DNA from 2 places in the Streptomyces sp. A18 genome. Region 2 is predicted to be linked to the other one. Evidence: riboswitches for the same ligand, from Rfam matches in the RefSeq annotation. Region 2 holds a riboswitch; the other holds the start of a gene.

Region 1 (14,773 bases), on a different contig from region 2:
GTGGGAGGTCCACTACGACCCCTACGACGTCTCCCGGATCTGGGTACGCGATACCGGCGCCGATCGGTGGATCACCGTGTTCTGGAAGCATCTGCACCGCGCCGGAGTCCCCTTCGGCGAGCTCGCCTGGGACCACGCTCGCGCCCAGGTCCCCGGCGGCACCGAGGAGCAGATCGCCGACGCGGCCGCAGCCCTGCTGCGGCGGGCCCATGACGGTCCCGCCGCAGAACAGGACCGTCCGGCCAAGCGCTCGAAGCGCGACCGCCGCGTCGCCGCTCGCACCCGGGCCACCACGACCGACCGCCCGGTCCCCGATCCGCCCGCCACCAAGACCGAACACAACGACGAGTCGGACACCGAACTCGCCGACGTCATCCCGCTGGGCCTGTTCGACCCGCTCGCCAACCCCTGGAGGCGCACGTGACCCCCTCCTGCCCAGCGGCCGGGCCCACGGCAGTGCAGGAGGCCGACGCAGAGGCGAACCGGCAACTGACCACCCTGGCCGGCTGGCGGAAGTTCATCGACGGCCCGCCTCCCAGCCCGGTCCGACTGTCCCCGACCGAACTGCAGCAGCTGTCACCAACCGAGCGGGACCTTTACGACGAAGACCGCCTCGACCATCACGCCCGGATGCTCACGGTCTCCACGTCGTTCGTCGAGAAGACGCGGATCTGCGGCCGTCGCCTGGTCCTGCTGAACCGGCACGCGATCAGCGCCCGCCGCGGACTGATGGTCTCGGGTCTTCCAGGCACGGGCAAGACCAGCGCAATCGCCCAACTCGGCCGCGCCCACGAACTCCTCGACCGAGCCCGTCACCCGAAGGTCGGCGACCGAATCCCGGTCCTCTACATCACCGTTCCGCCCGCTGCGACCGCCCGCATGGTCTCGGCAGAGTTCGCCCGGTTCCTGGGGCTACCGGTCCGTCCGCGGTCGAACATGACCGACATCATCGAGGCCGTGGTGGGGGTCTCCACAGACACGCGCACCGGGCTCGTGCTCGTCGACGAGATCCACAACATCTCGCAAAGGACCCAGGCCGGGGCCGAAGTATCCGACACCTTGAAGTACTTCTCCGAGCGCATCCCCGCCACCTTCGTCTATGCAGGCATCGACTTGGAGAGCAGTGAACTGCTGGTCGGCACGCGGGGCGCACAGATCGCTGGCCGCTTCACTCTCGTCCCCACCGGCCCGTTCCCCTGCGGCGACGAATGGAAAGCGCTGATCGCGACCATGGAAGAGACTCTGATCCTGCACGACCATCCACCGCGCAGTCTGGTCAAACTGGACCGCTACCTGCACAACCGCACCGACGGGATGATCGGCGCACTGTCCCACGCCATCCGGGGCGCCGCGATCGACGCAGTCCTCAACGGCACTGAGTGCATTACCAAGGACGGCCTCGATGCGATCCCTCTGGATCACGCGGCGGAGTCCGTCCGTCCAGCTCGCAAGCCCGCCAGACAGCGATGACCGACGTCCCTCGACTGCCGATCTACGTTCGCCCCGCTGACGGAGACACTGTCGCCTCCTACATCCGGCGCCTCGCGCATGCCAACCACGTCGTTCCCTCCGATCTGCGTTCGCATCTCTGCGAGTCGGGCTCCTCAGGTCCTCCGAGCGTTGAGAAGCTCGCCGAGGCCGCCGGGCGTCCCCTTCTTGACCTGCAACGGGCGCTGACGGACACCCGATGCGAAGTCTGTCGCCAGCCCATGCGCAGCCGGAAAGCCAGAGGTCGTCCAGCCCGGTGGTGCTCCGCCCGCTGCCGGGTGACCGCCCGCCACAAGCGGGCACCACTCTCTCGCCAGGGCGCCCGCCGGCGCGCTCTCTGTATCGCTCCCTGTGGTCAGTGCGGCACCGTCATCGAACGCAACCGCCCCTTCCGTTGGTGCTCCCAGACTTGCCGTCAAGACGCCTACGAAGCCCGCTGGTCGAACAACCAGTGCGGACAATGCGGCCTCCAACAGGAAGCAGGCTTGGCTCGCGAGGGTGACACACCGGTCTGGTGCTCACATTTCTGTCGCGCTGCTGCCGATCGTGAACGTCTCAGAGAGCGTCCGGCGTCCGGTCCTGCGCAAGAACGCGAGGCCTGATGTCTCAGCGGCAGTCGCTTCCCCGGGCCGTCTCCCCGTTCCACGACGAGACCGTGGCTTCCTTCCTCAGCCGGCTCGCCGATGCAAACCACCTTCCCGCCGATCAGCTCCTGCCTCTCCTGGAAATCCGCCGCACCAAGAAGACCCCTGCCAGCTCACTCCTGGAGCCGCTCGCCAGGGCGGTCGGCCTCCCCACCACGACCCTCAAACTGGCTCTCCCCGAATTCCTCGATCCAGACGCCCCAGACTGTCCCGGAACGGTCGGCCGTCCGCGAAGCGCTCTGCACACCGCTATCCAACGGCCCGCTTGCCGCCGCTGCACCAACGCAGCGGGCATCACGTCACCCGTGTCCTGTTGGACCACCCACGACCGCAACGTCTGTCTCCGTCACCGCCTCTGGATCGGTGACGGGATCACCCGGGTCGACGAGCAAGTCGACGTTTCCAGGCTCCCGGACACGCTGAAGGCCCAAAGGCGCCATCGAAACTTGATCACCCGCCATGGCCGCCGCTGGGTCCGGAACGCCTACCGCAACGCACGCAAGATCTACTTCAACTGGATGCAGGAGACCGCTGATCCATTCGACGTGCTCGACACAGCGCGTCGCATCCTCCCCGATGACACCGGCGAACCACCTTCGCGAGACCTGACCTTCTCCATGGTCTTTCACCCTCAAGTCGTGGCGCTCACTGGACTCCTCGCAAGCCAGGAGTGGGAACGGCACGCCGTCTCGACCGGCCACGTCACCTGGCTCGTTGAACAGATCACGGATCGAAATATCCTCATCGGCTACATCCCCAAAGAACGCACGGACCCCCTGATCCAGTGGGTCGAGCGGTACTTCTCCCTCCACAGGTTCATTGCTTTCCACCGCAGCCGACGGATCGACGACGCGTTCTTCCCCCGCGAAGTCATCCCTCCACCGCGCACCCCCGGGGACAGCGGCGCTGAAACACGACGGAGTTTGGTCACTCCGTACTTGCTCTACTGAGTCCCGACCGGGCCAACAACGACCTTTCGTCTCAACGAACCGAGTCGGCCTGTCTCAACCAACCCAGTCCGCGCAGGTCAACGCCACGCGAACGACTAACTTCGTTGAGACAGGACAACAGGCAGAGGCCCAGGTCAGAGGCCCAGGTCAGCAACGGACGAGAGGGGACGCGCCGGACGGACATACCGACCTGGCCCCGCCCTCAGAACGGTCAAGCCCCGCGCCCCGCGCCCACTGGGTCCACCCGGTCCACCGCGTCCACCGCGTCCACCGCGTCCACCGCGTCCACCGCGTCCACCGCGTCCATCGCGCCGAGCCACCACCCGCCCGGACCAGGACCAGGACCAGGACCGGGGCCACTCACCAGCAATTGGCCTTGTCCCACCCCCACATTGGCCCGCTAGCGTCCTCCACATGCCGACTCCTCACCGCATCCGCATCGTCGACGCCTTCACCGACCGCGCCTTCGCGGGCAACCCCGCAGGCGTACTCCTCCTCGACGCCTTCCCGGAGGACACCTGGCTCCAGAACGTGGCCGCCGAGGTCAATCACGCCGAGACCGCCTTCGCCCACCCCCTCCCCCCGCACGGCGAAGCCGACTGGGCGCTGCGCTGGTTCACCCCCGCCACCGAGGTCGACCTCTGCGGCCACGCCACGCTCGCCACGGCCCACGTCCTGCAGGTCACCGGCACCGCCGACGGCCCCGTCCGGTTCGCCACCCGCAGCGGCATCCTCACCACGACCGCCCGCCCCGACGGCACCATCACCATGGACTTCCCGACCGCCCCGCTCACCCCGGCCGAGGTCCCCGCCGGAGCGGCGCAGGCGCTCGGCGCCGAGCCGCTCGCGGTGTACGACACCGGCGCGAACCTCGGCGACCTGCTGGTCGAACTCGCGGACGAGAAGACAGTGCGCGGCCTCACCCCGGACCACAAGGCCCTCGCCCAGCACTCCAAGCGCGGCATCATCGCCACCGCACGCGCCGAAGACCCCACCCGCGGTTACGACTTCGTGTCCCGGGGCTTCTTCCCGAACGTAGGCATCGACGAGGACCCGGTCACCGGCAGCGCCCACACCGCCCTGGCCCCCTTCTGGTCCCAGCGCCTGGGCCGCGCGGAACTCACCGGCCTGCAGGCATCGGCCCGCAGCGGCCTCGTCCGCACGGAACTGCGCGGCGACCGCACCCTCCTGACGGGCCGCGCGGTCACCGTCATCGACGGAGAGCTGCACGCCTGACGCCACTGTGGGGACGTACGACCACGTCGTACGTCCCCACAGCCACCCCAGGAACCACCCGCCTGCCCGCCGCCTATGGCGTAGGCAGCCACCCCACCTTCCCCGCAAGCAGCGCGTACCCGACGAACGCCCCGATATCGAGCAGCGAATGGGCGACCACCAGCGGCCCGACCCGCCCCCACCGCCGGTACAGGAGCACGAAGACCACCCCCATCGCCATGTTCCCGATGAACCCGCCGATGCCCTGGTAGAGGTGATAGGAGCCGCGCAGCACCGAGCTCCCGACCAGCGCGGCCATCGGCGTCCACCCCAACTGCCCGAACCTGCGCAGCAGATAGCCGACGACGATCACTTCCTCGAGCACCGCGTTCTGCACCGCGGCCAGCACGAGCACCGGGTACTTCCACCACACGTCCGGCAGGTCCTCGGGCACCACCGTCAGGTTGAACCCGAGCCCGCGCGCCGCCAGATAGAAGGCGATCCCGGTACTGCCGATCACCGCCGCGATGGCCGCCCCACGGCCCAGGTCCGGCCACGGCTTGCTCCGGTCGAAGCCGATCGTGCGCAGTCCCGCGCCCTCCCTGATGAGGAAGTGGGCGACCAGCGCCACCGGGACCAACGCCGTCGAGATTCCGAACAATTGCCACGCGAGATCAAGCCAGGGCCGCCCTGGAGCGGCGGACGAGTTCATGGTCGCCGCCTGGTCCTTCAGACCGCCCGGTTTGGTGACCGATCCGACAAAGCTGATCAGCGCGGACACACCGCTCGCGCCCAGGGAGAGCGCCAGGACGAGCAGCGTCTCGTCCCGGAGGATCCGTCGCGATGGCCCCTCGCCCCGAAAAGAACCGGCCAACGACCCGGTCTCCGCTTGCACTCCGCCTCCAGTTGAGTAATCCCGCCTCATCCCCATCCCCGTCCCGCTAGGGTCTCGAAAGAAGTTACGAAGACCGTGCGCGACAGGCCGAGGGGGACGGACGCCGATTGCGGTCTTGCCACCCCCTCTTTCCTTGCTTCATCACTCAAGGAGGGGCACCACCGCCATGGGACGTCACAGCTTGCCCGATGAGTACGGGACGGACGCACCCGACCCTCGGCCACGCACCCGAGGCCGCAGCGTGGCCATCGCGACCGCACTCGTCCTGACGGTCGCGGCGGGCACGGCGGTCGCCGTCCGCAGCGACCTCCTCACCTTCGGCGGTTCGTGCCGCGACGACTCGGTGGAGCTGGACCTCGTCGCCGCCCCCGACATCGCCCCCGCCCTGCGCGCGGCCGCCGAGGACGCGCGCGAGAACGAGGTCACGTCCGACGGATCGTGCATCGACGTACGGGTCTCCGCCCGCGAGGCGTACAAGGTCACCGACGAACTGCGGACGGGCAAGGGCGATCCCGCCTACGACGTGTGGGTACCGGACTCCGAGCTGTGGCTGCAACGCGTCGGCCTGGGCGGCAGGCAGAACAAGGTGACGCCCGCGGGCAACATAGCCTCGTCCCCGGTGGGCATGGCCATGGTCCCCTCCGCCGCCGAGTCTCTGGGCTGGCCCAAGAAGACGTACAGCTGGCCGGAGTTGACCGGCGCGGCGATGAAAGGCGACAAGCTGCGGCTCGGCGCCGCCGATCCCGCGCGCAGCGCGACCGGCCTCCTGGCACTCGCCAAGCTGGGCAAGTCGGCGAAGGAGTCGGGCGGCAAGGACGGCGACACCCAGGCCGCCGCGATGGCCAAGGCGCTGTCCGCGCGCACCACCGACAACGACGGCCAGCTCCTCGACACCCTGGCCCGCGACTCGTCCGGCGCCGAAGAGGGCAACCCGCGCCGCAATCAGGCGCTGATCCTCTCCGAGCAGGCCGCGTACCGGCACAACGAGACGGCGGACGAGGAGAACAGCCTGGACATGTTCTATCCGAAGGACGGCTCACCGCGGCTCGACTACCCGTACACGCTGGTCCAGGAGGACGAGCTGTCCACGGACCAGAGCCGGGCAGCCCTGCGCTTCATGACGCTGTTCAGCGACGAGGCGGGGCGCCCGATCCTGGAGAAGCACGGCTTCAGGACCGGCGCGGAGGAGCCGTCGGCGAAGCTGGTCACCGCGGCCGGCGGCCGAACCCCCCAGCCGTACGGGGACGAGCCGAGCGAGCCGCCCTCCGAGAAGGACCTTCAGGAGACGCTCGGCATGTGGACGATCACCGTGCAGAGCGCCCGGCTCAGCACGGTCGTCGACGTCTCGGACTCCATGAGCGAGTTCGTGCCGGGCCGCAATCAGTCCCGGATGGAAGTCACCAAGTCCTCACTGCTGCAGGCGCTCGCGGGGTTCACCGACGAGGACGAGATCGGCCTCTGGGAGTTCGCCACCCTCCTGGACGGCGAGCGCGACTACCGCAAGCTCGTGCCGACTCAGCGGCTCGGCGACCGCAAGGGCGACGGCACACAGCGGGACAAGGTCTCGGAGGCCTTCAGCGACCTGGCGCCGATCCCGGGCGGCGCGACCGGCCTGTACGACACGACGCTCGCGGCGTACAAGGAAGCCACGTCCACGTACGCGAGCGGCAAGTTCAACGCGCTCGTGGTGCTCACGGACGGCGCGAACCAGGACCCCGGCTCCATCTCGCGCAGCAACCTCGTCGCACAGCTGGAGAACCTCTCCGACCCCAAGCGCCCGGTGCCGCTCATCGCGATCGCGGTCGGCCCGAACGCGGACAAGGAGGAGGTCGTGCAGATCGCGGAAGCGACCGGCGGATCAGGTCACCAGGTCGACGACCCGGCGCAGATCCACGCGGTCATCCTCAAGGCCATCATGGAGGCGGGCAGCCACGGCTGAGCCCACCCGCCTCCTGGGTGCCTCAGCTCAGGACAGCCGGTTCGGGAAGCCCCACCGGCCAGGTGTGCACCGGGTCGCCCGCGTGCATCAGCTCGGCGTAGCGCCGGGTGGTCGCGGCGAGCGCGGCCTCGCGTTCGAGCCCGGTCTCCAGGGCCTGGTGGTACGTCGCCGCTTGCCAGGACGCCCCGTTCACCCGCCGCCTGCACCGCTCCTCGATGATGCCCAGGTAGAAGTCCCGGTCGGCGGGCTCGACTCCCCACGCGTCGAGCCCCGCCGCGGCGAGCGGCAGCAACTCGTCGCGTACGAGAGCGACCGCCGGCATCTCGACGATCCCGCCCGTCCTGCCGCGCCTCGGCCACCGCAGACGCGCCTCGATGCCGTCGCGGCACGCGGTGTCGAAGTTGCGGGCCGCGGCGTCGAAGGGCAGCCGGGTCCACACGGGCCGCGGCTCCTCGGCGAGGGCGCGTACGACGCCGTAGTAGAAGGCGGCGTTGGCGATGACGTCGGTGATGGTGGGGCCTGCGGGCAGGACGCGGTTCTCCACGCGCAGGTGCGGGACGCCGTTCGCGATGCCGTACACGGGGCGGTTCCAGCGGTACACGGTGCCGTTGTGCAGGACGAGTTCACCGAGCTGCGGCACCCGGCCGTCGTCGAGTACCTCCAGGGGATCCTCCTCGTCCATGAGAGGGAGCAGCGCGGGAAAGTAGCGCAGGTTCTCCTCGAAGAGCTCGTAGGCGTCGCTGATCCAGCGTTCGCCGAACCAGGTCCGCGGGCGCACGCCCTGCGCCTGGAGTTCGGGCGGGCGGGTGTCCGTGGACTGCAGGAACAGCGGGGGCCGCGACTCGCGCCACAGCTCACGCCCGAACAGGAACGGCGCGTTGGCGCCGACGGCGACCTGCGCGGCGGCGACGGCCTGCGCCGCGTTCCACACGTCGGCGAACCGGCCCGGTGTGACCTGGAGGTGCAACTGCACGGAGGTGCAGGCCGCTTCGGGCGCGATCGACGCGGAGGTGCAGGTCAGCCGCTCCACGCCCTGGATGTCCAGGACGAACTCCTCGCCGCGGGCGGCCACGATCTGGTCGTTGAGCAGGGCGTAGCGGTCGACGTCGGAGAGGTTCCCCGAAACCAGGTCGTGGTGCGCGAGCGTCGGCAGAATACCGATCATCACGATGCCCGCGTTCACCTCGTTCGCTTTCCGGTGGGCATAGGCGAGGCCGGTGCGCAGCTCCTCGGCCAGGCGGTCAAGAACGCGTCCGCCCAATCGGTGAGGGGCGATATTGACTTCAAGATTGAACATTCCGAGTTCCGTCTGGAAGTCGCGGCTCGCGATGCGTTCGAGTACTTCCGCATTCAGCATTCTCGGCATGCCGTCGGGCCCCGCGAGATTCAGCTCGATCTCCATACCCATCAGGTTCTTGGGCCGGTCGAACCGCTCCTCGTCCAGGAGCCTCCGCAGCCCCGCGAGACACTCCTTGAGCTTGCTCCGGTACCGGTTCCGCTCGGACAGGTCAAACGTCCCTGCCACGACCTTCTCCCCCATCGAAGCGTCCCCTCCTCTGATGGGCAGCCAATGATCCGGCCGCGATGTCTCGGGGGATGATGCCCTGCAATGTGATCGATAACGCCCCGCACATGCCTCCGGCCCAGTACGCTCGACGCCGTGGCCCCGCGCGGCACATTCACCGGGCATGCGATACGCCGGGGAACCCTCGCTGCGGCGCCTGGTGAAAAACGCCGACGAGAATCGGCCGTCCGCTCCCGCGAGGGGAGCCGAGGTCAGACAGTCGGGGTCCATCCAGAATCGGGATAAAGTCCGCGAAATAGCGACCGAATTCCGCCTTGCCGGCAATATCAGGTGCGGTTAGACGAAACACTGCCTGAACACGTGTCGTATAAACTCCGCGAACGAGGCAGAGAGTTGGCGCTCGCGGTCCCCTGCCCCCGCCCCCTCTGACTTCGGAGCAGACAGCGACGTCCGCACCTGTCCTCGTTCCACCGTGCCTGTCGAATGAGAGAGGCGACCCATCATGCCGCTGCAAGTCCCCCCGGCTCCCGCGCCCGCCCTGCGCAGCGTCCTCGCGGCTCTCGGTTCACCCACCGCCGTACGCGAAGCCCGTACCCCGTCCCTGCGCGCCGCACAGGGACCGGTGAACCCCGAACTCCCGCTGCCCGTCCACGTACTCGACCGGATCACCCCGTCGGGCACATCGCCCACCCGGCTCGCGGGGTGGCGCTTCCTGATCCGCGCGGGCGAGCGCGCAGTCGCCGCGGCGGACACGATGCTGACGCCCGACGGGTGGGCCTTCTCCCACTTCTTCGAGGGCCCTTACCTCGCGTCCACCGAGCGCGCCCTGCGCCACGCGGAGGCGATGCCGATGCCCTACCAACCCCGGCTGCTGTCCGTGCCCGAGCTCTACATGCTGACCCTCTGGTTGCACGGCGACTGCACGGCGGACGGAGCGGGCGGCGACCTCGCGCCCTCCGACATCCTCGTGCCCCTGGCGCCCGCGCCTCCCGGCATCGCGGCGCACCGCCCGCACCGCGCCACGGAGCTCCTGGAGGTGCTCAGCCACCGCATGGCCCCGGCATCGCTGCTCGGCTCACCCGCCTGACCTCGCCGTACGTCTCCGTGCCCCGCCGCCGTCCAGGCCGCGGGGCACGGCGCGTGATGTGCCCATACGGACTAGCCCGGTATGACCACCCCGAACCACCCGAAGAGACAGTGCAGTTGGGCTGAACCGTCCGGGCGGGTGATACGTCATTAAGCAGTAAGGAGCGCTGCCGCTAAATCCCTGCGGATCGACGTCCGTAGGGCAACACTGGGACCGACCAAACAAACGGGGGGCGGCCATGAACACCGCATCGAGTCGCAAGGCCAACGTCACAGCCATCACATCGCAGCGAAAGAACCCTTCCATGTGCCAGCACCAACCACCGTGCCCGACAGCCGACTCCGCCGACCGGGAAGCCGCGCTCCTCATGGCGAGCCACCCGGAGCAGGGCTGGAGCCTGCTGTGCAACGGCGTCCTCCTCTTCGAGGACACCGGTGAGCTGCTGCCGGACGGCCAGATCATCGCCCCGCATCGACCGCTGGGCACGGACAAGATCATGACGGCCGCCTGACGCGGGGCAGCACGGCACGGACGACAAAGGGGCCGACCCGGAGAGAAAGACCTCCGGACCGGCCCCCACGCATGTGCTGGACCCGGTATCAGTCCTCGTACGCATCCAGCGGCGGGCAGGAGCAGACCAGATTCCGGTCGCCGTACGCCTGGTCGATGCGCCGCACCGGCGGCCAGTACTTGTCCGCGGCCACGACACCGGCCGGGAAGACGGCCTCCTCGCGGCTGTAGGCGTGCTCCCACTCACCGCCGAGGGCGGCAGCGGTGTGCGGCGCGTTCCGCAGCGGGTTGTCCTCGGCGGTCCACTCGCCGCCGACCTTCTCGATCTCCGCGCGAATGTTGATCATCGCCTCGCAGAACCGGTCGATCTCGACCAGGTCCTCGCTCTCGGTCGGCTCGATCATCAGCGTCCCCGCGACCGGGAACGACATGGTCGGCGCGTGGAAGCCGTAGTCGATGAGCCGCTTGGCGATGTCGTCGACGCTGACACCCGTCGCCTTGCTCAGTGGACGCAGGTCGATGATGCATTCGTGCGCGACGAGCCCGCCGGGGCCGGTGTAGAGCACGGGGTAGTGCGGCTCGAGGCGCTTGGCGATGTAGTTCGCCGACAGCACGGCGACCTGCGTGGCGCGCTTGAGGCCCTCGCCACCCATGAGACGTACGTACGCCCAGGAGATCGGCAGGATTCCCGCGGAACCCCACGGCGCGGCGGAGATCGGTCCGACGCCCGTCTCGGGCCCGGCGGCGGGCTGCAGCGGGTGGTTGGGCAGGTACGGCGCGAGGTGCTCGCGCACACCGACCGGGCCGACGCCGGGGCCACCGCCGCCGTGCGGGATGCAGAAGGTCTTGTGCAGGTTCAGGTGCGAGACGTCGCCGCCGAACTTGCCGGGCTGGGCGAGGCCCACCAGGGCGTTGAGGTTCGCACCGTCGACGTAGACCTGGCCGCCCGCCTCGTGCACCTGGGCGCAGATGTCGGCGACGTGCTCCTCGAAGACACCGTGCGTGGACGGGTAGGTGATCATGAGCACCGACAGCTCGTCGCGGTGCTTCTCGATCTTGGCGCGCAGGTCCTCGATGTCGATCTCACCGTCGTCGCTGGTCTTCACGACGACGACCTTCATGCCGGCCATCACGGCGCTCGCGGCGTTCGTGCCGTGCGCGGAGGACGGGATGAGGCAGACGGTGCGCTGCTCGTCGCCGTTGGCCCGGTGGTAGCCGCGCACGGCGAGCAGGCCGGCGAGCTCGCCCTGCGAACCGGCGTTGGGCTGCAGCGAGACCTTGTCGTACCCGGTGACCTCGGCGAGCCGCTCCTCCAGCTCACGGATGAGCGTCAGGTAGCCCTGCGCCTGCTGGGCGGGCGCGAAGGGGTGCAGCTGCCCGAACTCGGGCCAGGTGACCGGCTCCATCTCCGTGGTCGCGTTGAGCTTCATGGTGCAGGAGCCCAGCGGGATCATGCCCCGGTCGAGCGCGTAGTCGCGGTCGGCCAGCTTGCGCAGGTAGCGCAGCATCGCGGTCTCGGAGCGGTACTGGTGGAAGACGGGGTGCGCCAGGAAGTCGTCGGAGCGCAGCAGGCCGCCGGGAAGCGAGTCCTCGGTCTCCGCGTCGAGCGCCTCGACGTCGCCCTCGACCCCGAACGCGGTCCAGATCGCGGTCAGTTGCTTGCGCGTGGTGGTCTCGTCGCAGGCCAGGGAGACCTGGTCGGCGTCGATCTGGTGGATGTTGACGCCACCCTCGCGGGCCGCGGCGACGAGCTCCTCGGCCCTGCCGGGCACCCGCACGGTCAGGGTGTCGAAGTACGCGCCGTGCACGACCTCGACCCCGCCGGCCCTGAGCCCCGCGGCGAGCACGGTGGCGAAGCGGTGGGTGCGCCGCGCGATGGCCTTGAGACCGTCGGGCCCGTGGTAGACCGCGTACATTCCGGCCATCACGGCGAGCAGCACCTGAGCGGTACAGATGTTGCTGGTGGCCTTCTCGCGGCGGATGTGCTGCTCACGGGTCTGCAGCGCGAGCCGGTAGGCCTTGTTGCCGTCCGCGTCCACGGAGACTCCGACGAGCCGCCCCGGCAGGCTGCGCGCGAACTTCTCGCGCACCGCCATGTAACCGGCGTGCGGGCCGCCGAAGCCCATCGGCACACCGAAGCGCTGCGTGGTGCCGACGGCGATGTCGGCGCCCAGCTCACCGGGCGAGGTGAGCAGCGTCAGGGCCAGCAGGTCGGCGGCGACGGAGACGATGGCACCGAGCTCGTGTGCCTGCTCGACGAGCGGCTTTATGTCGCGTACGGCACCGGAGGCGCCGGGGTACTGGATCAGTACGCCCACGACACCGCGCTCGGCGACCTCGGCCGGAATGCCCTCGCTCAGATCGGCGACGACGACCTCGACACCCGTCGGCTCGGCGCGGGTCTGGATGACGGCGATGGTCTGCGGCAGCGTGTCGGCGTCGACGAGGAAGACACCGTCCTTGACCTTGCCCATGCGCCGCGAGAGGGCCATCGCCTCGGCGGCGGCCGTTCCCTCGTCGAGCAGCGAGGCACCGGAGGTGGGCAGTCCGGTCAGCTCGGCGACGACGGTCTGGAAGTTGAGCAGCGCCTCGAGGCGCCCCTGCGAGATCTCGGGCTGATACGGCGTGTAAGCGGTGTACCACGCCGGGTTCTCCATGACGTTCCGCAGGATCACGGGCGGCGTGAACGTCCCGTAGTAACCGAGCCCGATCATGGAGTCGAGCACGTCGTTACGGTCCGCGAGGGAGCGCAGTTCGGCCAGGACCTCGGCCTCGGAGCGCGCTCCGGGCAGGTTCAGCGCCTCGGCGTTCTTGATCACATCCGGCACGGCGGCGGCGGTCAGCTCGTCGAGCGAGCCGTATCCGACCTGCGCGAGCATCTTGGCCCGTGCTTCCACATCGGGGCCGATGTGCCGCTGCTCGAAGGGAATGCCCTGCTCGAGCTGTGAGAGCGGGATACGAGGGGTGGCGGTCATTGCGGAGGCCTCCTGGTCTGACGCGACCTGCGAGGGGCACCACGGCGCGGGTACCCGGACGGCCTCCCCCTCTGTCATCTCAACCTGAGAGTTTCACCGGTCCGTGCCCCGCGAGAGGCGTCGCACCGGCTTTCACCGTCGGTGAGGAAGGGTTCCGGACGTGCCCGCCCGACGCCCGCCCTACTTTCCAGAGTGACCTCGTCCGTGCGGTACAGGTGCCTGAGAGATTCCGGGGAGGAGTTGCTCCTTCGGCGCCCCCGGTGTTTCCACCGGGGAGCTCTCCCGCACGGGGTCAGCAGCCAAGCGCCAGCCTACCAGCGAGGAGATAGCGGATCCCTCGAGTGGCCGCCTGCCCCGAAGTGCTCTTTCGTAGTGATTACGAACGAACAAGGATGAGTTACGCCCCACTTCGACAAGCCTCGACCAGTTGGAGGGACCGTGCAGACCGATATCGATCCACGCAATCTGATCGGCCGGAAGGCGTTCGACCAGCACGGGACCAAGATCGGAACGATCGACGAGGTCTATCTCGACGACGCGACCGGCGCCCCGGAGTGGGCCGCGATACGCACCGGTCTGTTCAGCCGGGACGCGTTCGTCCCCCTGGAGCCCAGCGTGGTCAAGAGCGACGGAACCCTGCGCATCCCCTTCGACCGCTCCCTCATCAAGGACGCCCCCGACTTCGGGGTGGGCCGCCACCTCTCGCCCGAACAGGAACTGCAGCTCTACCACCATTACGGCCTGGACATCACGCCCCCGCAGTCACCGCCGCCCCCGGACCAGGACTTCGGCAAGATCGCAGGCCAGGAGGGCATCTGACGCCCGCCGAGCACTCCGGTGACCACCAGCGGCAGACCGGACGTCACTGCGGCTCCAGCGCCTCGGGAGAGGCCACCAACGGCAAGGGTTCGGCGGGCTCGAGCGCCGGATCATCCGTACGGAACGTCCGCACCCGCCCCGGGGCCACCGAATCCGGTGTCTCGAAGCGCACTGTGACCCGCCCCAGGCCACTGCCCTGCACCCACCCGTGCCCGTACTCGGCATGCCGCACGTCGTGCCCGGCGGCCCACCGCCGCTCGGCCGGAGCGACCGGCTCCTCCACCGCCTCGACCGCGGGTTCCTCCGCGGCCTCCGCGGCCCGCTCCTCCTCGGCCTCGCGCTGCGCCTCCAGGGCCTGGGCTGCTTCGCTCCGCGCCTGCTCCTGGGCCTGCGCGAAAAGATCCTCCTGCGTGTAGTCGGCGAGCCCCGTGACGCCCACCCCGAGGAGCCGCACGCCTCCGGTGGTGTCCACGGACTCCAGGAGCCGCGCGGCGGCCTCCCGGACCACTCCGGGGTCGTCCGTGGGCCCCCGCAGCGTCTCGGAGCGCGTCAGCGTCGAGAAGTCGAACCGCCGCACCTTCAGCACGATCGTCCGTCCCGAGTGCCCCGCCGCCCGCAGCCGCTCCACACACCGGTCGGCCAGACGCGCCACCTCGCCCCTGACCCGTACCCGGTCGTGGATGTCCACGTCGTACGTGTCCTCGACGCTGACCGACTTGGACTCTC
Region 2 (14,773 bases):
TTGGTCGCCCAGATGCGCTCGATGCCGTACTTGATGTCCTTGGAGGTCAGCTTCGAGCCGTCCTCCCACGTCAGGCCGTCACGCAGCTTGTACGTGTAGGTCTTGCCGTCGTCGCTGATCTTCGCCGTGGACTCGGCGAGGTCGGGGACGAGCTTGTTGGACGCGGCACCCGGCTTGGTGTCGTACGTGATCAGCGTGCGGGTGTAGAACCGCATGAAGTCCCACGTCATGCCGTAGTACGCGCGCTGCGGGTCGGCCGAGTCCAGGTCCTGCTTGGCGATGAACTTGAGCGTTCCGCCCTTCTTCGCCGACTTGTTCGCGACCTTGCCGATGGCCGCGTCGTAGCCGGCACCCTTGCTGTCGTCGTCGTCGCTGCCGCCGCCGCACGCCGTGGTGGTCACCAGCGCCGCTACGACGAGGGCCGCGCCTGCGGTCAACCGTCGTTTAGAGGAACCTGTGGGCATTTCTCGCATCCTCCGAGATTCGCGGTCCTAGGCTTTGACTGCCTTGAGAACCATGGGAAGAGCCACCTGACGCTGCGGCAGGGGCAAGCCAGTGGAGCTGTTTACCGAGTTCCCTTGGGGTCCAGGGCGTCGCGCAGCCCGTCACCGAAGAGGTTGAAGGCAAGCACGGTCACGAAGATCGCCAGGCCGGGGAAGACCATGAACATCGGGTCGTGCTCGTACGTCGCGAGGGCGTCCCGGAGCATGCCGCCCCAGGAGGCCGTCGGCGGACGTACACCCGCGCCGAGGAAGCTGAGCGCCGCTTCGGTGAGGATGTTGGTGGGGATCATGAGCGTCGCGTACACGGTGATCGGCGCGACCAGGTTCGGCAGCAACTCACGGAAGAGGATGTGCCGTTGACCGCCACCGAGGCTGCGGGCCGCCTCCACGTACTCGCGTTCGCGCAAGCTGAGGGTCTGGCCTCTGACGATGCGCCCGACGTAGGGCCAGCCGAAGAAGCCGATCACCAGGATCAGTACGGCGATGCGGACGCCGCTGCCGGTGAGCCCGAGCAGGTCGTCGGGCAGGACCGAGACCAGGGAGATCACGAAGAGCAGCTGCGGGAAGGCGAGCAGCACGTCCATGACCCGGCTGATCGTCGCGTCGACCCAGCCGCCGAAGTAACCGGCGATGATACCGAAGAAGGTGCCGAGCACCACGGCCACCACGGCGGCGAGGAACGCCACGAGGAGCGAGATGCGGGCGCCGTAGACGATCCGGCTGAAGACGTCGCGGCCCTTGTTCGGCTCGACCCCGAAGAGGAAGTCCGGACTCATGCCGCCGAACGCGCCCTTGGGCAGGTTCGTCAGGTCTTCGAGCTCGTCCTGGTGGAACTCGTTGGGCGGGTGGCCCAGCAGGGAGACGATCAGGGGCGCGAAGACGGCGACAAGAACCAGGACGAGCACGGTGATGCCGCCGGCCAGGGCGACCTTGTCCCGCTTCAGGCGGTTCCAGGCGATCTGCTTGAGGGACCGCCCCTCGACCTTCTTCACCCCTGCACCAGCTGCGGGAGCGACATCCTCTGTCGGGTCCGCGTCCGCAGGTGTGTCATGCAATGGTGCCGTCATCGTGGCAGGGACCCCTCTCAACCGGTGGTGACCGGCCCGCACTTGCCGCTGTAGCGACGTGATCAGTCCGTCGTACACAGGGGCGAAGCGCCCCTGGTGCGGGAGTCTTCATCGGGGTCGCGATCTGTTACCAGACTTGACGGGGAATGGATGCGCAACCGTGATGCTGATCGAGGTGTTCCGTTATCCGGACGCAGGTGAACGAGGGGCGAACACGGGGCAGTTGGGTCGCAACGTTCCACGGGAGCCCATAGAGCCCCTCCACCATCAGAACGGACATCGTGACGGTCAGGGCAGGTATACGAGCCGCGGTGGCCGGTTCAGTGCCCTTCCGGGAGGGCCGCGGCGGCGTTTCAGTACTGCGCGGGGTAGCCGTATCCACCCGCGGGCGCCGGTGCCGGCTGGGCCTCGCGGTCGTAGAACGGCCTGGCATTGGCGCGCAGCCACATGGCCACGGGGTCGTACGCGTCGGACATCGCGACGGTCGACACGGGCAGGCCGTCGGGGACGGCGGCGATCGACTGCTGCATCATCGTGCGCACCCCGTCCACCGACGACGGCGACGTGTCGTACACATCGAGGCCGATGGCCAGGTACGGCGCGCCGAGCGCGGGCTGCACCCAGGCGCGGCGCAGCGAGCGGACCGCGGGCGTGCGGTGGGCGTTCTGCGTGAGCAGGGCGTAGAACTGGGGGATCTCGATGGCCGGTTCGGTGAGCCGCAGCGGCCCTGCGGGCAGCAGGTCGAGGCCCGACGCGATGCGCCGCAGGTCGAGCCAGGGGATGCCGACGCCGCCGCCGGGGGCGTGCGGGTTGAGCCAGAGGCCGTAGTGGTCGGGGTAGAGGGTGCGCGAGATGTCGACTCCGCTGACCACCTCGTACGAGCGGTTCCAGCCACTGGCGGAGAGCTCCTGGGCGGAGGTCACGCACGGCGCGTACCCGAGGCCCTCGACCTCCATGTTCCCGTACTGCGCGTCGGGGGATCCGGCCTGGCCGTGCCAGAGCAGCATCCACACCTGGTCGGCGGCGAGCGCCCGCAGGAGCGCCTCGTAGGCGTCATAGCGCCCCGGCGTCACCTGGCGCAGCATGTGCTCGACCTGCCCGGCCGCAGCCGTGCCCGACGCACTCACCCTTAACCGCCCCTTCGCGATGACCCGCTTGACCCGGTGGCCCCGGGTCATGAAACCAGCTTAAGCGGCGATCCTGACACCGACTTGACGTACGGCACCCTCACCCACGTACCTGCACATGTCCTTACACATGTCCGTGCTCGCCCCCCGGGCTCTGCCCGAAGAAGGGCCGGACCCGCTCCCGCATCCAGTCGCCGACCGGATCCTGGGCCACGTCGAGCAGCACCAGGTTCACCGGCCAGGCCACCGGCGCCTGCCCGAGGGCCCGGCCCACGGCCTCCATCGGCAGTTCGCGCGCGTTGCCCTCCCAGGAGGTCAGTTCGACGCCGACGAACAGCGACGGGTCCGCGCCCTCGACGCTCGCCAGGCAGCGGCGGGCGCTCAGGACGACCCCGGTGGCCTCGAACTCACGCGCGGCGGCGGACAGGAAGTCCACCGGGTCCTCCTGCCAGTCCGGTTCGAAGAGGCGTACGCGGCCGCCGCTCGCGGGGCCGTCCAGCGGGGTGCGCCCGGCCCTGCAGAGTTCGGCCACGGCGGGCGGGGGCAGCGGGACGCCGACCGTGCCGTCCGGGTTGACCGCGATACCCATCTGCGGGGGAAGGCCGCGCGCGAACTCGACGGCGGGTGCCACGGTGCAGCCCATCCGGCCACCGGTCGCCTGCTGGAACTGCTGCTCGGAGCTGAACACGGGGACGTAGGCCTGGCCCTCGAGCTCCAGCGTGGGCAGGTCGAGGGTGCCGCTGTCCGGGGCCCCACCGTTCGGCAGCGGGACCCAGACGTGGCTGCGGCCGAGCACCTCGACGATGCGGGCGCCCGCGGATGCCGTGCTGGTGGGGGGCGCGCCGGGCGCGCCCAGGGACGCCGCGAGCACCTCTTCGAGTTCGTTGCCCGGCCATCCTCCATAGGGATGGGCGTGTGCCTGCGCCGGAATGTCCATCGTCCTTAACCCCTGCTCGGTCCCTCTGCCTGCGGCACGACCCTAACGTGACGGACGGCTCAGTTCCCGAAGCCGATCCCCCGCAGCACCCCGGCCGCCGTCCGGTCGAGCAGCACGGCCGAGCCGCAGCCGCGCGGCAGATCGCCCCGCTCGGCGGCGCCGACGAGGCGGCCGACCGTCCTTCGGTGCCGCGCGAAGGCGTACCGCGACACGCCGCGACCGCGCGACAGCTGGCCCTCTATGGCGGTGTCCGGCGGCACGTCGAGCAGCAGCAGGTGCAGCGTCGTGCCGCGCCGCGCGGCCTCGCGGGCCAGCCAGCGGCGCACCCACGCCTGGGTGCCGCAGTCGTGCACCACGACGCCCTCGCCGGAGCGCAGGGCTCTGCGCAGGCCCGCGTAGTGCGCGAGGCGGACCAGGGGGCGGTACACCGCGTACGGCAGCAGGCCCGGCATGCGGCGGGCCCAGCGGTCGCGGGTGTCCTGGCTGTCGATGCGCGGGCCCGCGACGGCTCTGCGCATCAGCGTGGACTTGCCGCTGCCCGGAAGACCGGAGACGACGATGAGGTCGCCCTCGCCGAAGGTGAGACGGTGCGGGCTGTGCCCGGTCCGCTGCCTCAGGTCGCGGACGACGGCCGCCGGCAGGGGGCCGCAGCTCTCCCTGGTGGGGGCGGCTGCCTGTTTGGGCAGGGCCACCCCTGTGTTGGTCGCGTAGACACTCGTCCTGCGCACCGTGATCGGCCTCCCCATAGCGGTCACGTAACTGCTTACCGCAGCTTCCCCGGCAAGTGTAAAGAGAAGGTAATGCGGCACAAGGGCATTACGGGACTGGCACTGCCCTGTGACGGAGGCGCGTGCAATGATGTGCGCGCAAACTCCATACAGGCCGTTTGAATCCGCGCGGGAGAGTTCCCGGTCACCGTCGTACGACGCACCGGGGCGCCGAAGGAGCAAGTCCCTCCCTTGAATCTCTCAGGCCCCGTACCGCGCGGGCGAGGCACATCTGAAAAGCGGGCCGCTCCGGCGGCTCCACCCAAGGTGCAAGTCATGACCCCCTGTACGGGCGGGTCGTGGTGAACCTCTCAGGTTCCGATGACAGATGGGGAGGATCGACCTCGCCCGTCATGCCCTGGGAGTTCCACGTATGAGTACCGCCCCCCGTCTGACTGCCCTCGATGCCGTGCATCGCGCGCTCGGCGCGACCATGACCGACTTCGCGGGCTGGGACATGCCGCTGCGCTACGGCAGCGAGCGCGACGAGCACATCGCCGTCCGCACCAAGGCCGGTCTCTTCGACCTCTCCCACATGGGCGAGATCACCGTCACAGGTCCGCAGGCCGCGGACCTCCTGAACTTCTCGCTGGTCGGCAACATCGGCTCCGTCGGTGTCGGCCGCGCCCGCTACACGATGATCTGTGCCGCGGACGGCGGGATCCTGGACGACCTGATCGTCTACCGGCTCGGCGAGACCGAGTACATGGTGGTCGCCAACGCGTCGAACGCGCAGGTCGTCCTCGACGCGCTCACCGCCCGCGCGACGGGGTCTCCCCTGCTCGAGCGAAGCCGAGAGCTTGGGGAAGGCTTCGACGCCGAGGTCCGCGACGACCGCGACGCGTACGCGCTGCTCGCCGTCCAGGGTCCCGAGTCCCCCGGCATCCTGAAGTCACTCACGGACGCGGACCTGGACGGCCTGAAGTACTACGCGGGCCTGCCCGGCACGGTCGCGGGCGTGCCCGCGCTGATCGCCCGCACGGGCTACACCGGCGAGGACGGCTTCGAGCTCTTCGTCGCGCCCGGCGACGCCGAGAAGCTCTGGGGCGCGCTGATGGAGGCGGGCAAGCCCGTCGGCCTGGTCCCGGCCGGGCTCTCCTGCCGCGACACGCTCCGCCTGGAGGCGGGCATGCCGCTGTACGGGCACGAGCTGACCGCGGAGCTGACGCCCTTCGACGCCGGCCTCGGCCGGGTCGTGAAGTTCGAGAAGACCTCGCAGTCCGACACCTTCGTGGGGCGCGCGGCGCTCGCGGCCGCCGCCGAGCGCGCCGAGACCGCTCCCCCGCGCAAGCTGGTCGGCCTGATCGCCGAGGGCCGCCGCGTCCCGCGCGCGGGCTTCTCCGTGGTGGCGGACGGCAAGGTCATCGGCGAGGTCACCTCCGGCGCCCCCTCCCCCACCCTGGGCAAGCCGATCGCCATCGCGTACGTCGACGCGGCGCACGCGATCCCCGGCACCGAGGGTGTCGGCGTGGACATCCGGGGCACGCACGAGCCGTACGAGGTCGTGGCTCTGCCGTTCTACAAGCGCCAGAAGTGACACTTCCTTCCCAGTGGTAACCCCGGAAGTGACCCCACGCACATCTTTCTCGTTCCGCAGCACCCACCCGCGTACAGGAGAATTCAGGTCATGAGCAACCCCCAGCAGCTGCGTTACAGCAAGGAGCACGAGTGGCTCTCGGCCGCCGAGGACGGTGTGGCGACGGTCGGCATCACCGAGCACGCGGCCAACGCGCTCGGTGACGTCGTCTACGCGGACCTTCCCGAGGCCGGCGCCGCGGTGACCGCGGGCGAGACCTGCGGCGAGCTCGAGTCGACCAAGTCGGTCAGCGACCTGTACTCGCCGGTGACCGGTGAGGTCGTCGAGTCGAACCAGGACGTCGTCGACGACCCGTCGCTGGTGAACTCCGCCCCGTTCGAGGGTGGTTGGCTCTTCAAGGTACGGATCACGGACGAGCCGAAGGACCTGCTCTCCGCAGACGAGTACACCGAGTTCTCCGGCAGCTGAAGCCCCCGAAGACCCTTAGGGACCACCTGATGTCGCTTCTCAACACCCCTCTCCACGAGCTGGACCCGGACGTCGCCGCCGCCGTCGACGCCGAGCTCCACCGTCAGCAGTCCACCCTGGAAATGATCGCCTCGGAGAACTTCGCTCCGGTCGCCGTCATGGAGGCCCAGGGCACGGTCCTCACGAACAAGTACGCCGAGGGCTACCCCGGCCGCCGCTACTACGGCGGCTGCGAGCACGTCGACGTCACCGAGCAGATCGCGATCGACCGGATCAAGGACCTGTTCGGCGCCGAGTACGCCAACGTCCAGCCGCACTCCGGCGCCTCCGCCAACCAGGCCGCCCTCTTCGCCATCGCCAAGCCCGGCGACACGATCCTCGGCCTGGACCTGGCGCACGGCGGGCACCTCACCCACGGCATGCGCCTGAACTTCTCCGGCAAGCAGTTCAACGTGGTCGCGTACCACGTCGACGACGCCGGTCTGGTGGACATGGCCGAGGTCGAGCGCCTGGCCAAGGAGAACAACCCGAAGGTGATCATCGCGGGCTGGTCCGCCTACCCGCGCCAGCTGGACTTCGCGGAGTTCCGCCGGATCGCCGACGAGGTCGGCGCGTACCTGTGGGTCGACATGGCGCACTTCGCCGGGCTCGTCGCCGCGGGTCTGCACCCCAACCCGGTGCCGTACGCGGACGTGGTCACCTCCACCACGCACAAGACGCTGGGCGGTCCGCGCGGCGGCGTCATCCTGGCCCGCAGCAAGGAATTCGCGAAGAAGCTGAACTCCGCGGTCTTCCCGGGCTTCCAGGGCGGCCCGCTGGAGCACGTGATCGCGGCCAAGGCCGTGTCCTTCAAGGTCGCGGCCTCGGAGGAGTTCAAGGAGCGCCAGCAGCGCACCCTGGACGGCGCCCGCATCCTGGCCGAGCGCCTGGTGCAGGACGACGCGAAGGCGGTCGGCGTCGACGTCCTGTCCGGCGGCACGGACGTGCACCTGGTCCTGGTGGACCTGCGCAACTCCGAGCTCGACGGCCAGCAGGCCGAGGACCGCCTCCACGAGGTCGGCATCACGGTCAACCGCAACGCGATCCCGAACGACCCGCGCCCCCCGATGGTCACCTCGGGCCTGCGGATCGGTACGCCCGCGCTCGCGACCCGTGGCTTCCAGGACGAGGACTTCCGTGAGGTCGCCGACATCATCGCCGAGGCGCTGAAGCCGGGCGGCGTCGACACGGAGTCGCTCAAGGCCCGCGTCTCGGCCTTGGCAGCCAAGCACCCGCTGTACCCCAACCTGTAGCACTTTCGTACGCTTTCCTTCGTACGATTCTTCGGGGCACCGCGCACACTGGACAGTGAAGACAGTGAGTGCGGTGCCCCGGTTCATGCCCCGCGTTCGTAGTTCTCTGCACCACCCCGGCAGACAACGGCGTCTACCAACCATCATTGGAGTTTCTCGTGGCCCTCTCGGTCTTCGACCTGTTCTCGATCGGCATCGGCCCGTCCAGCTCCCACACGGTCGGTCCCATGCGCGCCGCCCGCATCTTCGCGAGCCGCCTCAAGAACGAGGGCCTGATGGCCCACACCACCGCGATACGGGCAGAGCTCTACGGCTCCCTCGGTGCGACCGGCCACGGCCACGGAACCCCGAAGGCGGTGCTGCTCGGCCTGGAGGGCGAGTCCCCGCGCTCGGTCGACGTGGAGTTCGCCGACGACCGCGTCGAGCAGATCAAGAGCACCGGCCGCCTCAATCTCCTCGGCATGCACGAGATCGACTTCGCCTTCGACGATGATCTCGTCCTGCACCGCCGCAAGGCCCTGCCGTACCACGCCAACGGCATGACGATCTTCGCGTACGACCGTGAGGGCGCCCTCGTCCTGGAGAAGACGTACTACTCCGTGGGCGGCGGCTTCGTGGTCGACGACGACGCGGTGGCGGGCGAGAACCCGATCGTGCCGGACGACACGGTCCTCAAGCACCCCTTCCGCACCGGCGACGAGCTCCTGCGCCTCGCCGAGGAGACCGGCCTGTCCATCTCCGCGCTGATGCTGGAGAACGAGAAGGCGTGGCGCACCGAGGCGGAGATCCGCGAGGGCCTGCTCGACATCTGGCGCGTGATGCAGGCGTGTGTGTCCCGCGGCATGTCCCGCGAGGGCATCCTGCCCGGCGGCCTCAAGGTCCGCCGCCGCGCGGCCAACTCCGCACGCCAGCTGCGCGCCGAGGGCGACCCGCAGGCCCGCGCCATGGAATGGATCACGCTCTACGCGATGGCGGTGAACGAGGAGAACGCCGCGGGCGGCCGGGTCGTGACCGCCCCGACGAACGGCGCCGCGGGCATCATCCCGGCGGTCCTGCACTACTACATGAACTTCGTGCCCGGCGCCGACGAGGACGGCGTGGTCCGCTTCCTGCTCTCGGCCGGCGCGATCGGCATGCTCTTCAAGGAGAACGCCTCGATCTCCGGCGCCGAGGTCGGCTGCCAGGGCGAGGTCGGCTCCGCCTGCTCGATGGCGGCGGGCGCCTTCGCCGAGGTGCTCGGCGGCAGCCCCGAGCAGGTCGAGAACGCGGCCGAGATCGGCATGGAACACAACCTCGGCCTGACCTGCGACCCGGTCGGCGGCCTCGTCCAGATCCCGTGCATCGAGCGCAACGGCATGGCGGCGGTGAAGGCCGTGACGGCGGCGAAGATGGCGATGCGCGGCGACGGCAGCCACAAGGTGTCCCTCGACAAGGTCATCAAGACCATGAAGGAGACCGGCGCCGACATGAGCGTGAAGTACAAGGAGACGGCGCGGGGCGGGCTCGCGGTGAACATCATCGAGTGCTGAGCGTGTGACTGGTGAGGATGTCGTGAGCAGCAGGCCGCCCCTGCGGACCTGCCGCCGCGCGGTGTCGATCTCGACGTCGCCGACGCGGTGGACGGGCGGCCGTACGACACCGGCGCGGCGGCACAGGGTGATTGTCGTCGTCCTCGACCAGCAGCTCTCGCACGCCGCCCACCCTATAGATCAGGTGCGGGGGGGGGCGGCTTCGTGCACCGGGACCGCCCGCAGCCCTCACCCCGCGGCCCTCACCCCTCAACGCGCGACGAACAGCGCCTCCGCGCCCACCGGCCGGTACCCCGCCGCCTGGAACGCCCGCACACTGCGCGCGTTCCCCGCGGACTGCTGCGACCACACCGGGTACCCGCCGGGCACCAGCTGCCGGGCCGCGAGCGCGAGTGCCCGGCCGAGCCCCCGGTGGCGTACGTCCTCCTCGACCTCGATCGCCGCCTCCCACCGCCCGGCGAGCCCGCGCCCGAGCACCAGCAGGCCGCCTCCTGCGCAGGCCCACACCCGCACGTCGTCGCGACGCTTGCGGGCCCGCACCACCCGGGGGTGGTCCGGGTCGTCGAGCTCGTGAAGTCCGAGGGCGGGATCGGGGCCGCCCGGCAGGGCGTCGGCGACGGTCAGCAGGTCGGTGGTGTCCGTCACGCGTCCCGTCCGCTCCAGGAAGGCGGCGAGGAACAGGGGGTTCATCGTGGCGGCCAGCGGATCGCAGTCGAGCGCGGCGAGGGTGGCGTGCACCCACCGCGGGTCCTCGTCCGTGAAGACCACCGAGTGCGCGGTGAAGGCGATCACGCCCGCGTCGCGGTGGCAGGGCTGCGGCACGACGGTGGTGGTGCCGTCGGGCGGCGGGAAGTGCCCCTGGGCAGCCGCGTCGAGGATCGCCCCGAGCGCGGCAGGGGTGCTGGCCATGGGCGTACTCCTTGTGATCGCGTCCTCGGACGGCCGATACCCTAGCCCCCGTCAGCAGTGCACGAAGAAGGGGTGGATCCGGTGGCGGACATCGAGGAAGCGCGCAAGACGTTCGACCAGTTCGACGCGGACGGCGACGGCTTCATCACGGCGGCCGAGTGGAAGTCGGCCATGGCGAAGATGGGGGACTTCTACGTCACCGAGACGGTGGCCGAGGCCGTGATAGGCACGAAGGACGCCGACAAGGACAAGCGCCTGTCGTTCGACGAGTTCTGGGCGAGCCTGAACAAGTAGCGGGACGGCGCGGAAGGGGCCCGGCGCACGCGAGCGCCGGGCCCCTTCCGCGTACTCAGCGTGCGCGCCGCGCGGCCCGCACGCTCCATCTCCCCTCCGTGCGCTCCAACCGCACCGGGTGGTCGAAGCACTTGCTGATCTGGTCGCTGGTCAGTACGTCGTCCACTGCTCCCGAGGCGAGCGCGCGTCCGTCGCGAAGGAGCAGCGCGTGGGTCGTACCGGCCGGGAGCTCCTCCAAGTGGTGCGTGACCAGGACCGTGGCGAGCCCGGGGTGGGTCTCGCGCAGGGTGTCCAGGCTGTCGAGGAGGCGTTCGCGGCCCGCGAGATCGAGTCCGGTGGCCGGTTCGTCGAGCAGTACGAGCCGCGGTCTCGGCATCAGCGAGCGGGCGATCAGGGTCCGTCCGCGCTCGCCCTGGGAGAGCGTGGGCCAGCGCGCGTCCGTGCGGTGCGCGAGGCCGAGCATGGCGATCAGGCGGTCGGCCTGTTCGTGCTGCTCGGGTGTGGGGCGCCAACGGGGCAGTGGTTCCACGCTGTTGGTGAGTCCGGTGAGGACGACGTCGCGCACGCACAGGGCTGAGCGCAGTGGGTGACGTGGGTTCACATGACCTACGTACGACCGGAGTTCGCGCAGATCAACGCTGCCCAGGCGACGGCCGAGCACCTCGACCGTGCCGTGCGTGGGGTGAGTGAGGGCGCCGCAGAGACTGAGCAGGGTCGACTTGCCGGCGCCGTTCGCGCCGAGCAGCGCCCAGTGCTCGCCGGGGCGGACGGTGAGGGTGACTTCTTCGAGGATGGGGCTCCCGTCGCGGACTACGGTGACGGTGTCGGCGTGCAGGACAGGGGCCGGGTTCGGGTCCTGGTCCGGATTCTGGGTCATGCGGTGACCCCCGCTCGGTTCACCGCGGCGAGCACCGCCTGCACGGACGCGGTCAGGACGGAGGTGTCCAGGCCCGCCCCCCAGCGGACGACATCGCCGACCCGGCACTCGGCGTACGCGACGGCCTCGCTGCCGCCGCCCGCCTCGGTGGCATGCTCGGAGTAGTCCAGGATGTCGACGGCGATCCCGGCGGCGGCGAGCGCCTCGACGAACGCGGAGAGCGGTCCGTTGCCCACGCCTTCGAAGTCCCCTGCACGGTCGCCGACTTGGAGGGTGCAGACGAAACGGTGGGCGCCGTCCGGGGCGCGGTCGGTGGTCCAGGAGCTCAGCTCCACGTCGCCGCCGCCCTGTCCCGGCGCGACATAGGTCGCGCGGAACAGCTCGTACAGCTCCTTGGCTGTCGCCTCCTGGCCGCTGTCGTCGGTGGCCTCCTGCACCACGCGCGAGAAGTCGGGCCGCATGCGCTGCGGCAGGTCGAGGCCGTGCCGGGTCTGCAGCAGATACGCCATTCCGCCCTTGCCCGACTGGGAGTTGACGCGAATGACGGCTTCGTAGGTGCGCCCGATGTCGGCGGGGTCGACGGGCAGGTACGGCACGTCCCACGGCGCCTCGCGCTCCGGGACCCCCAACTCGGCTGCCCGGCGGGCGTGGTGGGCGAAGCCCTTGCTGATGGCGTCCTGGTGGGTGCCGGAGAAGGCGGTGTGGGTGAGGTCGCCCGCGTAGGGGTGGCGGGGGTGCACGGGCAGCTGATTGCAGTGCTCGACGACCTCGCGCACCGCGTCGATGTCGGAGAAGTCGACCATGGGGTCGACGCCTTGGGCGTACAGGTTCAGGGCGAGGGTCACCAGATCCACGTTGCCGGTGCGCTCCCCGTTGCCGAAGAGGCAGCCCTCGACGCGCTGGGCCCCTGCCAGGACGGCGAGTTCGGCGCAGGCGACGCCGGTTCCGCGGTCGTTGTGGGGGTGGACGGAGAGGATGACGGAGGCGCGTCGTGAGAGGTTTCGGTGCAGGTACTCGATCTGATCGGCGTAGACGTTCGGGGTCGCGATCTCGACGGTCGCCGGGAGATTGTGGGTGACGGGGCGGTCGGGGCTCGCGTCCCACAACTGGGTCAGGCCGTCGCAGAGTTCGAGTACGTAGTCGGGCTCGGTGAGGTTGAAGGTCTCCGGCGAGAACTGGAACCGGATGTCCGCGCCCGGCCGCTCGTCGGCCAGGCGGGCCATGTGGGCGGCGGCTCCCGTGACGACCTCGCGCACCTGCGCGCGCGACCGTCCGAGCACCACGTCGCGCCAGACGGGTGAGGTGGGGATGTAGAGATGCACGACGGCGCGGGGCAGGCCCTCGATCGACTCGAAGGTGCGGTCGATGAGTTCGGGCCTGGCGGGCGTGAAGACGACGATGCTGACGTCGTCGGGGATCCCGCCGCTCGCGCTGAGCGCGGCGAGATCGCGCACGAAGTCGAAGTCCGCGCGGCTGGCCGAGGGATAGCCGACCTCGATCTCCTTGAAGCCCATGGAGACGAGCAGATCGAAGAAGCGGCGCTTGCGGCCGGTGTCCATCGGCTCGGCGAGCGCCTGATTGCCGTCACGCAGGTCGACGGGGACCCAGAGGGGGGCGCGCTCGAAACGGGCGGCGGGCCAACTGCGGTCCAGCGAAGGGACGTTGACCCGGTCCTGGTAAGGGCGGTAGCGGTGGTGCGGCATGGGGCTGGGACGCTGCGGGTTCCAGTCATACGTGATGTCGGACGTGATGTCGGACGTGATGTCGGACGCGGTGTCGCTCATGAGAAGCGGTGCCCTTCGGCTCGCGATCGGTGGCCGACCGGCAGCACGGCACCCCGCGGCGGGGTGCCGGTCGCTTCAGGCCCCGCCGCGGCAGCCGAGAAGAAGGTGACCGCAGAAGATCATGGGGCTACACTAGCCACACCTCAGCTCCTCAGACAAGTACTCCTCAGACAAGTTGGTCCCCCGCATGCCGCTCGGCTCCCTCCGCCCCAGCCCCCTGGTCGAACAGGCCACCCAGCGCCTGCGCGAGCAGATCGCCGGCGGCCACTGGCCCATCGGCAGCAGACTCCCCGGCGAGACGACCCTCGCCAAGGAGCTCGGCATCGGCCGCTCGACCGTCCGCGAGGCGCTGCGCTCCCTCGCCGGGGCCGGGCTCGTCAAGGCACGCCAGGGCGCCGGAGTCTTCGTCATCGCGACGGAGCCGGTCGCGGACTGGCCGACGCGGCTGCGGCGGGCGGCGGTGTCGGACGTGTACGAGGTGCGGATGCTGGTGGAAGTACAGGCGGCGCGGCTCGCGGCGATGCGGCGTACCGACGAGGACATCACGACGATGCGCGCCGCACTCGACGGCCGCAGGGCCACCGCTTCGGCGAGCGACGCCGCCTTCATCGACGCCGACATCGCCCTGCACGCGGCCGTCGTGGCGGCGGCCCGCAACCCCGTACTGACGGACCTCTTCGCGGAGTTCGCCCCCGTACTGCGGGAGGGCCTGATCAACCTCCTCGACCTGATCGACGTACGCACGGAGGAGACGAACCACGGAGACGCCGCGCACGCCGCCCTCGTGCGGGCCGTCGAGGCCAAGGACGCGGAGGAAGCGGCACGCGTGGCGCAGGCCGAACTCCAGGACACCCTGGGCCGGCTGCTGGCCCGCGACTAAGCGCGGGCCGGGGGTCTGCGGAGGGCCCGGCAGCGTCCATCCCGCACAACCGCGCCGAAGCGCTCCCCAAGGAATACCTCACCCCTTTCCGGAGGTTGGCTCCGTTACGAACGCAGGCGAACGACCCCCAGAAGGGCGACGAGTCATGAAGATCGGCATCATCGGCGCGGGCAACATCGGCGGCAACCTCACCCGCCGCCTCACCGCCATCGGCCACGACGTCTCCGTGGCGAACTCCCGCGGCCCGCACACCCTCACGGCCCTCGCCGAAGAGACCGGCGCGACGCCGGTGACGGTCGAGGAGGCCGCGCGCGACGCGCAGGTCGTCGTCGTGACGATCCCCCTGAAGGCCGTACCGAACCTGCCGTCGGGCTTCCTCGACGGCGCGGCGGAAGGCGTAGCCGTCATCGACACCGGCAACTACTACCCGCAGCAGCGCGACGGGAAGATCGCCGAGATCGAGGAGGGCCTGACCGAGAGCCGCTGGACCGAGCGCCAGATCGGCCACCCGGTGATCAAGGCCTTCAACGGCACGTACGCCCAGGACATCCTCGACAAGCCGCAGCCCAAGGGCACACCCGGCCGCGTCGCCCTCCCGGTGTCGGGTGACGACGAGGCCGCCAAGAAGGTCGTACGCGACCTGATCGACGAGATCGGCTTCGACACGGTGGACACGGGCGGTCAGGACGAATCCTGGCGCCAGCAGCCGGGCACCCCGGTCTATGGCCTCGCAAAGGACACCGAAGCAATCGCCAAGGCCCTGTCCGAGGCCTCCCCGGAACGCACGTCGGAGTGGCGCGCC

The links. Region 2 has a riboswitch for glycine ahead of gcvT (glycine cleavage system aminomethyltransferase GcvT). Riboswitches for the same ligand answer to the same signal wherever they lie in the genome.
Region 1: linked by a shared signal. The riboswitch ahead of gcvP (aminomethyl-transferring glycine dehydrogenase) and the one ahead of gcvT (glycine cleavage system aminomethyltransferase GcvT) in region 2 are both predicted to bind glycine.

Annotation. Positions count from the first base shown of each region.
Region 1 covers NZ_JBWLKL010000010.1:260,706-275,478, forward strand. Annotated here, with positions in the region: gene AC5P1C_RS19200 (TnsB C-terminal domain-containing protein) at 1-424, shown strand, start outside; gene AC5P1C_RS19205 (ATP-binding protein) at 457-1,470, shown strand; gene AC5P1C_RS19210 (TniQ family protein) at 2,090-3,082, shown strand; gene AC5P1C_RS19215 (hypothetical protein) at 3,294-3,446, opposite strand; gene AC5P1C_RS19220 (PhzF family phenazine biosynthesis protein) at 3,497-4,318, shown strand; gene AC5P1C_RS19225 (CPBP family intramembrane glutamic endopeptidase) at 4,392-5,192, opposite strand; gene AC5P1C_RS19230 (substrate-binding and VWA domain-containing protein) at 5,359-7,131, shown strand; gene AC5P1C_RS19235 (glutamate-cysteine ligase family protein) at 7,154-8,671, opposite strand; gene AC5P1C_RS19240 (hypothetical protein) at 9,159-9,743, shown strand; gene AC5P1C_RS19245 (DUF5999 family protein) at 10,048-10,254, shown strand; gene gcvP (aminomethyl-transferring glycine dehydrogenase) at 10,343-13,228, opposite strand; glycine riboswitch at 13,426-13,523, opposite strand; gene AC5P1C_RS19255 (PRC-barrel domain-containing protein) at 13,667-14,047, shown strand; gene AC5P1C_RS19260 (DNA polymerase IV) at 14,091-14,773, opposite strand, start outside.
Region 2 covers NZ_JBWLKL010000022.1:31,672-46,444, reverse strand. Annotated here, with positions in the region: gene AC5P1C_RS28220 (ABC transporter substrate-binding protein) at 1-464, opposite strand, end outside; gene AC5P1C_RS28215 (ABC transporter permease) at 566-1,570, opposite strand; gene AC5P1C_RS28210 (enhanced serine sensitivity protein SseB C-terminal domain-containing protein) at 1,924-2,697, opposite strand; gene AC5P1C_RS28205 (enhanced serine sensitivity protein SseB) at 2,822-3,634, opposite strand; gene AC5P1C_RS28200 (AAA family ATPase) at 3,694-4,380, opposite strand; glycine riboswitch at 4,522-4,627, shown strand; glycine riboswitch at 4,628-4,739, shown strand; gene gcvT (glycine cleavage system aminomethyltransferase GcvT) at 4,775-5,938, shown strand; gene gcvH (glycine cleavage system protein GcvH) at 6,029-6,406, shown strand; gene glyA (serine hydroxymethyltransferase) at 6,436-7,698, shown strand; gene AC5P1C_RS28180 (L-serine ammonia-lyase) at 7,857-9,227, shown strand; gene AC5P1C_RS28175 (GNAT family N-acetyltransferase) at 9,477-10,136, opposite strand; gene AC5P1C_RS28170 (EF-hand domain-containing protein) at 10,218-10,430, shown strand; gene AC5P1C_RS28165 (ABC transporter ATP-binding protein) at 10,486-11,307, opposite strand; gene leuA (2-isopropylmalate synthase) at 11,304-13,091, opposite strand; gene AC5P1C_RS28155 (FadR/GntR family transcriptional regulator) at 13,279-13,971, shown strand; gene AC5P1C_RS28150 (NADPH-dependent F420 reductase) at 14,117-14,773, shown strand, end outside.